Regions from separate parts of the Pseudomonas sp. URMO17WK12:I7 genome, predicted to be linked through region 2. Evidence: predicted binding sites of a transcription regulator. Region 2 holds the regulator's gene; each other region holds the start of a gene.
The links. The regulator FliA, encoded in region 2, starts transcription of late flagellar genes. The targets are predictions, from matches to a motif close to CTAAAGTTTNNNNNNNNNNNGCCGNTAA.

Region 1: H040_RS24125 (flagellar protein MotY) is a predicted target of FliA. The motif match lies at 1,730-1,757, and genes of this name have one in related genera.
Region 3: H040_RS20400 (methyl-accepting chemotaxis protein) is a predicted target of FliA. The motif match lies at 1,931-1,958, and genes of this name have one in related genera.

The regions. Positions count from the first base shown of each region.
Region 1 is NZ_QLTL01000021.1:63,829-67,102, forward strand. It holds gene H040_RS24120 (argininosuccinate synthase) at 1-369, opposite strand, end outside; gene H040_RS24125 (flagellar protein MotY) at 779-1,693, opposite strand; gene pyrC (dihydroorotase) at 1,824-2,870, shown strand; gene rnt (ribonuclease T) at 2,930-3,274, shown strand, end outside.
Region 2 is NZ_QLTL01000003.1:183,347-186,620, forward strand. It holds gene flhF (flagellar biosynthesis protein FlhF) at 1-398, shown strand, start outside; gene fleN (flagellar synthesis regulator FleN) at 492-1,325, shown strand; gene fliA (RNA polymerase sigma factor FliA) at 1,322-2,062, shown strand; gene H040_RS05010 (chemotaxis response regulator CheY) at 2,183-2,557, shown strand; gene H040_RS05015 (protein phosphatase CheZ) at 2,576-3,274, shown strand, end outside.
Region 3 is NZ_QLTL01000014.1:157,750-161,023, forward strand. It holds gene H040_RS20390 (NADH:flavin oxidoreductase) at 1-638, shown strand, start outside; gene H040_RS20395 (glycosyltransferase family 4 protein) at 607-1,821, opposite strand; gene H040_RS20400 (methyl-accepting chemotaxis protein) at 2,000-3,274, shown strand, end outside.

The DNA of each region.
Region 1 (3,274 bases), on a different contig from region 2:
ACCCTTGCCGGTAGCGCCATGGGAAATGGCGTCGGCGCCGGTTTCGTTGGCGATTTCGATCAGACGCTTGGCGATCAGCGGGCGAGCGATGGAAGTACCCAGCAGGTACTCGCCTTCGTAGACGGTGTTGGCGCGGAACATCGGGAAGACGAAGTCACGCACGAACTCTTCGCGCAGGTCGTCGATGTAGATCTCTTTTACGCCCATCGCCTGAGCTTTGGCGCGAGCCGGCTCGACTTCTTCGCCCTGACCCAGGTCAGCGGTGAAGGTCACCACCTCGCAGTTGTAGGTGTCCTGCAGCCACTTGAGAATCACCGAAGTATCAAGGCCGCCGGAATACGCCAGTACGACCTTTTTTACGTCCGCCATGCCATCACTCCACGGGGTTGTACGGAAAAGGACCGATTCTACCGGCCTTGCGGATAAATTTACAGTGGGGCGACAGCTTCTGACGACAAAGCGACAGGAACTGTCAGTGGCGCGACGTCTGGTTGTTCATGCCCAACGTTTTCAGCGCCAGTGACACCGAGCGCCGCCCGCGCGGCGCATCGCGGATGAGTCCGCTCCTCTAATGCAACGTGCCACGCCTGTAAGGCCATGGTTGTCAGCCGGTTTACACGGCTCAAGTCATGCGCCAAGGCTGGCAACCATGGCATAACAGGTTCGGCACGTTGCAACAAATGTAGGAGCGGATTCATCCGCGATGCGCCGCGCGGGCGGCGCTCGATCTCACAGGCGCTGAAACTGATAAGGCATACACCCGCAAGCTCTGGGCAACTCAGAGCGCTTTAGCCCCCGGCGCAGCCTGTTGTACCGGCTTCTCCACCGGCTTCTCCACCTGCGCCACGCGATCCAGTTCGATGTTCACACGACGGTTGCGCGCCCGATTGGCCGGGCTGTTGTTCTTCACCAATGGATAACGCTCGCCATGGAAGCGCACGAGGATCTGATCTTCAGGCACACCATGGGCCTTGAAGTAATCGGCAACGGCCAAAGCCCGGCGCCGCGAAGTGTCGCGATTGGTCAGTCGATTGCCGCTATTGTCGGAATGGCCGTTGAGTTCGATGTGGTTCACTGTCGGGTCGGCCTTGAGGTAATCGAGGATCACGTCCAGCCGCGCGCGGGCATCGGCGTCCAGGTCGAAGCCACCGCCCGGGAAGCCGACCTGGGTCTGGCGAACCTGGTCGTAATTCATCGCCAGCATCTTGCTTGCACACACCTGATAGTCGCTGTATGCCTTGGCGAAGCTTACCGGCAATACCCGCACTTCCATCACCCGCCCACCTTCGCCAGTGTAATTGCGCACCACTGTGCTGCGGCCATCGAGCAGTCCATTGATCAGGCGGCTGGCCTGGCTCTGTGACGAGCTGAACAGCACGCCGCTGCGGGCCATGCGCACGGCGCCGAGGTTCACATCACCGCGGCCCGGCTGCCAAGGGGCAGCGGCCGCCAGCAAGGTGGCGGAACCTGCGCCCAGCACGTTGCTGGCCGAACGCAGCTGGAACACCGGCTGTTCACCGGCCTTGCGCACGAACTCACCACTGCCGAAACCGTCGATCGGCTGTATCAACCGGCATTCGAACTGGTCACCCTCGACTTTCCAGGCGACATTCTCCATGCGGGTCTGGAAGGTCAGTGCACCGGCCGGCAGGCTGGCGACAAGGGTCAACAGGGCTAGGTAACGCTGGCGCACGGGCGGCTCCACAAATTCTGACGGCTTACAGGCAGGCTATCGGACGCTCGCCGGAAAACTTGATAGCCGTGCTCGGCCCGGGGTTTTCCGGTAGCATTGGGGCCTGAGTTCGACCCGCCTGGAATTCCCAATGTCCGATCGCCTGACCCTCCTGCGTCCCGACGACTGGCACATCCATCTGCGCGATGGTGCCGTCTTGCCCCATACCGTTGGCGATGTGGCGCGTACTTTCGCCCGTGCCATCATCATGCCCAACCTGGTCCCGCCGGTGCGCAATGCCGTTGAAGCCAGCGCCTACCGCGAGCGCATCCTTGCCGCCCGCCCGGCCGGCAGCCGCTTTGAACCGCTGATGGTGCTGTACCTCACCGACCGCACCAGCCCCGAGGACATCCGCGCGGCCAAGGCCAGCGGGATCGTGTACGCCGCCAAGTTGTACCCCGCCGGCGCCACCACCAACTCCGATTCGGGCGTCACCAGCATCGACAACATCTTCCCGGCCATCGAGGCGCTGGCCGAGGTCGGCATGCCGCTGCTGGTGCACGGTGAAGTGACCCGCAGCGAAATCGACGTGTTCGACCGCGAGAAGCGCTTCATCGACGAGCACATGCGCCGCCTGGTCGAGCGCTTCCCGACCCTGAAAGTGGTGTTCGAACACATCACCACCGGTGATGCCGCGCAGTTCGTGACCGAGGCCCCAGCCAACGTCGGCGCCACCATCACTGCCCAGCACCTGCTGTACAACCGCAACCACATGCTGGTTGGCGGTATCCGCCCGCACTTCTATTGCCTGCCGATCCTCAAGCGCAACACCCACCAGGTGGCGCTGCTGGACGCGGCCACCAGTGGCAACCCGAAGTTCTTCCTCGGCACCGACTCGGCTCCGCACGCCCGTCACGCCAAGGAAGCCGCCTGCGGTTGCGCCGGCTGCTACACCGCCTATGCGGCGATCGAGATGTACGCCGAGGCGTTCGAACAACGCAATGCACTGGACAAGCTGGAAGGGTTCGCCAGCCTGCACGGCCCGGCTTTCTACGGTCTGCCAGCGAACACCGATACCATCACCCTGGTCCGCGAAGCGTGGACTGCCCCGGACAGCCTGCCGTTTGGCGAGCAGACCGTGATCCCGCTGCGTGCCGGTGAAAAACTGCGCTGGCGCCTGCTGGAGGACAACGCGTGAGCGAAGACCTCTACGAAGACGACCAGGACGGCCAGGTCGGCAGCGGCTCGCGCCACCCGATGGCTGAGCGCTTCCGTGGCTATCTGCCAGTCGTGGTGGATGTCGAGACCGGCGGCTTCAACAGCGCCACCGACGCCTTGCTGGAAATCGCCGCAGTGACCATCGGCATGGACGAGAAAGGCTTCCTGTTCCCCGAGCACACCTACTTCTACCGGGTCGAACCGTTCGAAGGGGCCAATATCGAGCCCGCCGCGCTGGAGTTCACCGGCATCAAGCTGGACCACCCACTGCGTATGGCCGTGAGCGAAGAAAGCGCGCTCACCGACATCTTCCGCGGCGTGCGCAAGGCACTGAAAGCCAACGGCTGCAAACGGGCGATCCTGGTCGGCCACAACAGCAGCTTC
Region 2 (3,274 bases):
GCCTGCAGGCCAGTGACCCGGCCCTGCGCATGCAACTGGAAACCCTGGCCGGGCGTGGCATTGCCGCGAAGAACTACCTGGTGCTGGCCACCACCAGCCAGAAGCAGGTGCTGACCGCCGCTTACCACAGCTACAAGCGCTGCGGCCTGGCCGGCTGCATCCTGACCAAACTCGATGAAACGGCGAGCCTCGGCGATGTGCTGAGCCTGGCCATCAGTCATGAATTGCCCGTGGCCTACCTCACCGATGGCCCCCGCATTCCTGACGACCTGCACCTGCCGCGCCCGCACCAGCTGGTGACCCGCGCAGTCAACGTGCAGTTGCAGGACGAGCCCAGCGAAGAGGCGATGGCCGACATGTTCGCTGATCTCTACCACAACCCGCGGCGCGCGGGTTGAGGATGAAGCGTATGCAAAGTACCTACATTCCGGGGCTGGCAGTGTCGCCCCGCGTGTGGCTTGGGTCCAGGCAAGACAAGGTAAACAACGAACATGGGTAGCATGCATCCCGTACAGGTGATCGCCGTCACCGGTGGCAAAGGTGGCGTCGGCAAGACTAACGTTTCAGTGAACCTGTCCCTGGCGCTGGCCGAACTCGGCCGCCGGGTGATGCTGCTGGACGCCGACCTTGGCCTGGCCAATGTCGACGTATTGCTGGGCCTCACCCCGAAACGCACCCTGGCCGATGTGATCGAAGGCCGCTGCGAGCTGCGCGATGTGCTGTTGCAGGGGCCTGGCGGTGTGCGCATCGTGCCGGCCGCCTCCGGTACCCAGAGCATGGTGCACCTGGCGCCGGCGCAGCATGCCGGGCTGATCCAGGCCTTCAGCGAGATTGGCGACAACCTCGACGTGCTGGTGATCGACACCGCTGCGGGCATTGGTGACTCGGTAGTCAGCTTCGTTCGCGCGGCCCAGGAAGTGCTGCTGGTGGTGTGCGACGAGCCGACCTCGATCACCGACGCCTACGCGCTGATCAAGCTGCTCAACCGCGACTACGGCATGAACCGTTTCCGCGTGCTGGCCAACATGGCGCAGAGCCCGCAGGAAGGGCGCAACCTGTTCGCCAAGCTGACCAAGGTCACCGACCGCTTCCTCGACGTCGCCCTGCAATACGTCGGCGCCGTGCCGTACGACGAGTGCGTGCGCAAGGCAGTGCAGAAGCAGCGCGCGGTGTACGAGGCTTTCCCTCGCTCCAAGTGCGCCCTGGCCTTCAAGGCCATTGCGCAGAAGGTCGACAGCTGGCCGCTGCCCGCCAACCCGCGCGGGCATCTTGAGTTCTTCGTCGAACGCCTGGTGCAACCCACCAGCGCAGGGCCCGTGCTATGAACGCGAGCGGCTTCAAGATGTACAGCAAGGCGTCCAAAGACGCCCAGTTCGAGCTGGTGGAACGCTATGCGCCGTTGGTCAAGCGCATTGCCTACCACTTGCTGGCACGCCTGCCAGCCAACGTCCAGGTTGAAGACCTGATCCAGGCGGGCATGATCGGCCTGCTGGAAGTGGCCAACAAGTACGACGCCAGCAAGGGCGCCAGCTTCGAAACCTACGCCGGCATCCGCATCCGCGGGGCAATGCTCGACGAGGTCCGCAAGGGCGATTGGGCGCCGCGTTCGGTGCACCGCAATACGCGCATGGTCAGTGACGCGATGCGCGCCGTTGAAGCAAGAACTGGCCGCGACGCTAAAGATCATGAAGTTGCTGCCGAACTCCAGTTGAGTCTCGATGATTACTACGGGATTTTGAACGATACCTTGGGGAGCCGCCTGTTCAGCTTCGACGACCTGTTGCAGGACGGCGAGCACGAAGGGCTGCACGAGGACGGCGCCAGTGGCCAGATCGAGCCGTCGCGCGATCTGGAGGACGAGCGCTTCCAGGCTGCCCTGACCGATGCGATCGCCAACCTGCCAGAGCGTGAGCGGCTGGTGTTGGCGCTGTACTACGACGAAGAGCTGAACCTCAAGGAAATCGGTGAGGTGCTGGGGGTCAGCGAATCGCGTGTCAGCCAGTTGCACAGCCAGTGTGCCGCGCGCCTGCGCAGCCGCCTGGGGGAATGGCGGGCGCGTTGAGCCCGGGGTCGTTGCGGTCGTTATCCACGTTCGTTTTCCATGTTGTACCGAATTGAATGAATGCGCGCGCTCGGGGCCGAGCGCGTTTGAGACTGCTTGGAGGTCTACTTGAACAAAGACATGAAAATCCTCATCGTTGACGACTTTTCGACGATGCGGCGGATCATCAAGAACCTGTTGCGTGACCTGGGCTTCACCAACACCGATGAAGCCGATGACGGCACCACTGCGCTGCCGATGCTCGAAAGTGGCCATTACGACTTCCTGGTGACCGACTGGAACATGCCCGGCATGTCCGGTATCGACCTGCTGCGCAAGGTCCGTGCCCACGATCGCCTGAAAGGCATGCCGGTGCTGATGGTGACCGCCGAAGCCAAGCGCGACCAGATCATCGAAGCGGCCCAGGCCGGGGTCAATGGTTACGTGGTCAAGCCGTTCACCGCCCAGGTGCTCAAAGAAAAGATCGAGAAGATCTTCGAACGCGTCAACGGCTGAGTCACGTCAGGGGGCGCCATGGAATCAACACAAACGTCTTTGGGGGAGTTCGAAACGACCCTGAAGAAACATGCCCAGGAGCTGGTCGAGAGCCTGGAGCGGGGGCGTTTCGGCGAGGCGGTGCAGCTGATCCATCAGCTCAACCAGACCCGCGACCGTGGCCTGTACCAGGAAGTCGGCAAGCTCACCCGTGAGCTGCACAGCGCGATCGTCAGTTTCCAGATCGACCCGCGCATGCCGCAGGCCGAGGAAGTTTCGCAGATCACCGACGCTACCGAGCGCCTCTCGTACGTGGTCAAGCTCACCGAGGGTGCCGCCAACCGCACCATGGACCTGGTGGAGGAGAGCACCCCGGTGCTCAACGACCTGGCGAGCGAGGCACAAGGCCTGAGCGTCGACTGGCAGCGTTTCATGCGCCGCGAAGTCGCCGCACCGGAGTTCCGCGAGCTGGTCAAGCGTGTCGACAGTTTCCTGACGCACAGCGCCGAGGGCAACCGCAAGGTCGCCGGCCACCTCAACGACATTCTGCTGGCTCAGGACTATCAGGACCTGACTGGCCAGGTGATCAAGCGCGTGACTGCGCTGGTGACCGAAGTGGAAAGCAATCTGCTCAAGCTCGTGCTGATGGCCAGTCAGGTCGACCGCTTTGCCGGTATCGAACATGACCACCAGCAGCTGCGCGCTGAAAAAGATCAAGAAAAACATCCGACTCGGGGT
Region 3 (3,274 bases), on a different contig from region 2:
GCGACGCCAAGGCCATTGGCATGGATGGCGTGGAGATCCATGGCGCCCACGGCTACCTGATCGACCAGTTCTTCTGGGAGGCCAGCAACCGCCGCAGCGACGAGTATGGTGGTGACCTGGCCGGCCGCTCGCGCTTCGCCATCGAGCTGATCCAGGCCGTGCGCGCTGCGGTGGGGCCGGACTTCCCGATCATCTTTCGCTTCTCGCAGTGGAAGCAGCAGGACTACAGCGCGCGCCTGGTGGAAAGCCCGCAAGCACTGGTCGCGTTCCTTGAGCCGCTGTCGGCGGCAGGTGTGGATATCTTCCATTGCTCGACCCGACGCTTCTGGGAGCCAGAGTTCGAAGGTTCCGAGCTGAACCTGGCCGGATGGACCCGCACACTCACCGGAAAACCGACCATCACGGTCGGCAGCGTGGGGCTCGATGGCGAGTTCCTGCAGTTTATGGTCGCCACCGACAAGGTGGCCAAGCCAGCCAGCCTGGAAGGCTTGCTGCGTCGTTTGGGCGATGAAGAGTTCGACCTGGTGGCGGTTGGCCGCGCGCTGCTGGTGGATGCCGAATGGGCGCAAAAGGTGCGTGAAGGGCGTGAGGCGGATGTGCTGCCGTTCAGCCGCGAGGCGTTGACGACCCTGGCTTGATCGCCAGCGCGGCGCCCGTCGGCCGGGTGCCGGCTGGCGCCGTATGGCAGGCGTTCAACAGATGTGATTCGAATTGCTCGACGATCGCTGGCCAGCCTTGACGGCTGGCGTGCTGGCGGGCGTTGAGGCGGACCCGGCGCAGGGTCTCGTCTTCTTCCAGCAGCCAGCAGGCGGCATCGACGAACGCGCACTGGTCGCCAGGCATGGCCAGCGCGCCACTGTGGCCATGGCGGATATGCTGGGCTGCGGCGGCTTCGTCGTAGGCGACTACGGCCAGGCCAGAGGCCATGGCTTCGAGTACTACGTTGCCGAAAGTTTCGGTCAGGCTCGGAAACAGGAACAGGTCACCGCTGGCGTAATGCTCGGCCAGCGCTTCGCCGCGCTGAGCGCCGCAGAACAGCGCATCCGGCATTTGCTGCTCAAGGGCTGCCCGCTGCGGGCCATCGCCTACCACTACCAGCCGCAGACGCCGCTGTGGATAAGTTTTCTGCAAGGCTTGCAGGCAGGGTTGCAACAGCCCCAGGTTCTTTTCTGCGGCCAGGCGCCCGACGTGCAGTACGGCGATGTCGTCGGCGCCGAGCCCCCAGCTTTCCCGTAACGGCTGGCTGCGGCGGGCTGGGGTGAACAGGTTGGCGTCGACACCCCGGGCCATCAAGGCCAGGCGCTCGAACCCGCGCCGTTCCAGCTCCAGCCGCTGGCTGACGCTGGGTACCAGCGTGGCGGCGGTGCGCCGATGGAACCAGCGCAGGTAATGGGTGAGCAGGCGCGCCAGCAGGCCGAGGCCGTATTGGCCGGAATATTGCGGGAAGTTGGTGTGAAAGCCACTGACCACGGCAACCCCAAGGCGCCGGGCTGCGCGCAGGGCGCTCAGGCCCAATGGACCTTCGGTTGCGATGTACAGCACGTCCGGGCGCTGCCGGCGCCAGCGACGCAGCAGCTTGTGCATCGACACTTCGCCCCATTGCAGGCCGGGATAGCCGGGCAGCGCCCAGCCACGGCAGAGCAACAGGTCCTGTTCATCATTCGTCGGTGCTTCGTTGGCTTGCCGCGGGCGAACGATTTCCACGTGATGGCCACGCTGTCGCAAACCTTCGCTGAGGCGGCCAAGGGTGTTGGCCACGCCGTTGATTTCGGGTGGGAAGGTTTCGCTGACGAGAGAGATGCGTAGGGCGGGTGTATTCATGACAAAAAGTGTCCGCCTGCTGCGTTGCGCTCACATGACAGCCTTGTGACGCGCAGGTGACGCCTGATTTCCGGCAGTTTCGGCTTTGTGAATATTTCTTTTCAGGGCGCTCAAGCGGCACGAGGCGCAGCCGATGAAGATGCATCCGAATCGGTTGATGCGCTCCGGGAGTGCGGTGATGTTCAACAGCAAGCTCAAGAAAGAAATCCAGCAACTGCGCGAAGAGCTGATGGCCGTCGAGCAGGTCAAGAGCAGCCTCGACAGCGAGATGCTGGTGCTGCAGCTCGACCCTCAGGGGCGTATCGAGCAGGTCAACGGTAATTTCGAGAGCGAAATGCTCTACCGCGCCGAGCAGCTGATTGGCCGCAACATCGAAGACATCGTGCCCGCGCACGTGAAAAAGCTCGATTTCTACCAGCGCATGAAAAACGCCATCAGCCGTGGCGAGCACCTCAACGGCGCCTTCCGCCTGCTGCGGGGCAACGGCCAGGAGGCTTGGCTGCGTTCGATCCTGCAGCCGGTGAAGAACGTTGATGGTCGGATCAGGCATTTCTCCATGCACTCCAGCGACCTGACCCGCACCATCGAAGCATCGCGCGAGCACGAAAGCCTGATCAAGGCGCTGATGCGCTCCACCGCACTGATCGAGTTCAACCTCGACGGCGAGGTACTGACCGCCAACGACCGTTTCCTGCAGTCGGTGGGGTACAGCCTGGAGCAGGTGCGTGGCAAGCATCACCGCATCTTCTGCGACCCGGCAGAAGCCAGCTCTGCCGGTTATCAGGCCTTCTGGGACAGGCTGCGCCGCGGCGAGTACGTGGCCGACCGTTTCAAGCGGGTCGACGCCCATGGCCGCACGGTCTGGCTGGAAGCCTCCTACAACCCCATCTTCGATGCCCATGACGTGCTGTACAAGGTGGTCAAGTTCGCCACCGTGATCACCGATCAGGTCAATCAGGAACAAGCCGTGGCGCAGGCCGCCGACATTGCTTACAACACCTCACTGGAAACCGACAACAGCGCCCGCAAGGCCACTGAGGTGGTGACCCAGACCGTGGACGTGATGCGTGGCCTTGAAGGCTCCATGCAGAACGCTGCTGAGGGTATCCAGGCACTGGACCAGCAGTCCAAGGTGATTGGCGCAATCATCAAGACCATCAGCGACATCGCCGGGCAGACCAACCTGCTGGCGCTCAACGCCGCCATCGAAGCAGCCCGCGCCGGCGAGCAAGGCCGTGGCTTCGCCGTGGTCGCCGACGAAGTGCGGCAGCTGGCCTCGCGTACCAGCAGCGCCACCGAGGAGATTGCCAAGGTGGTGCAGCAGAACGAACAGCTGGCCCAGGCGGCGGTAGATATCATCGACACCAGCAAGCGCCAGGCCGAACAGGGGCTGGCGCTGGCCGCGGATACCGGTGGGGTGATCGTCGAGATCCAGGAAGGCGCGAAGAAAGTG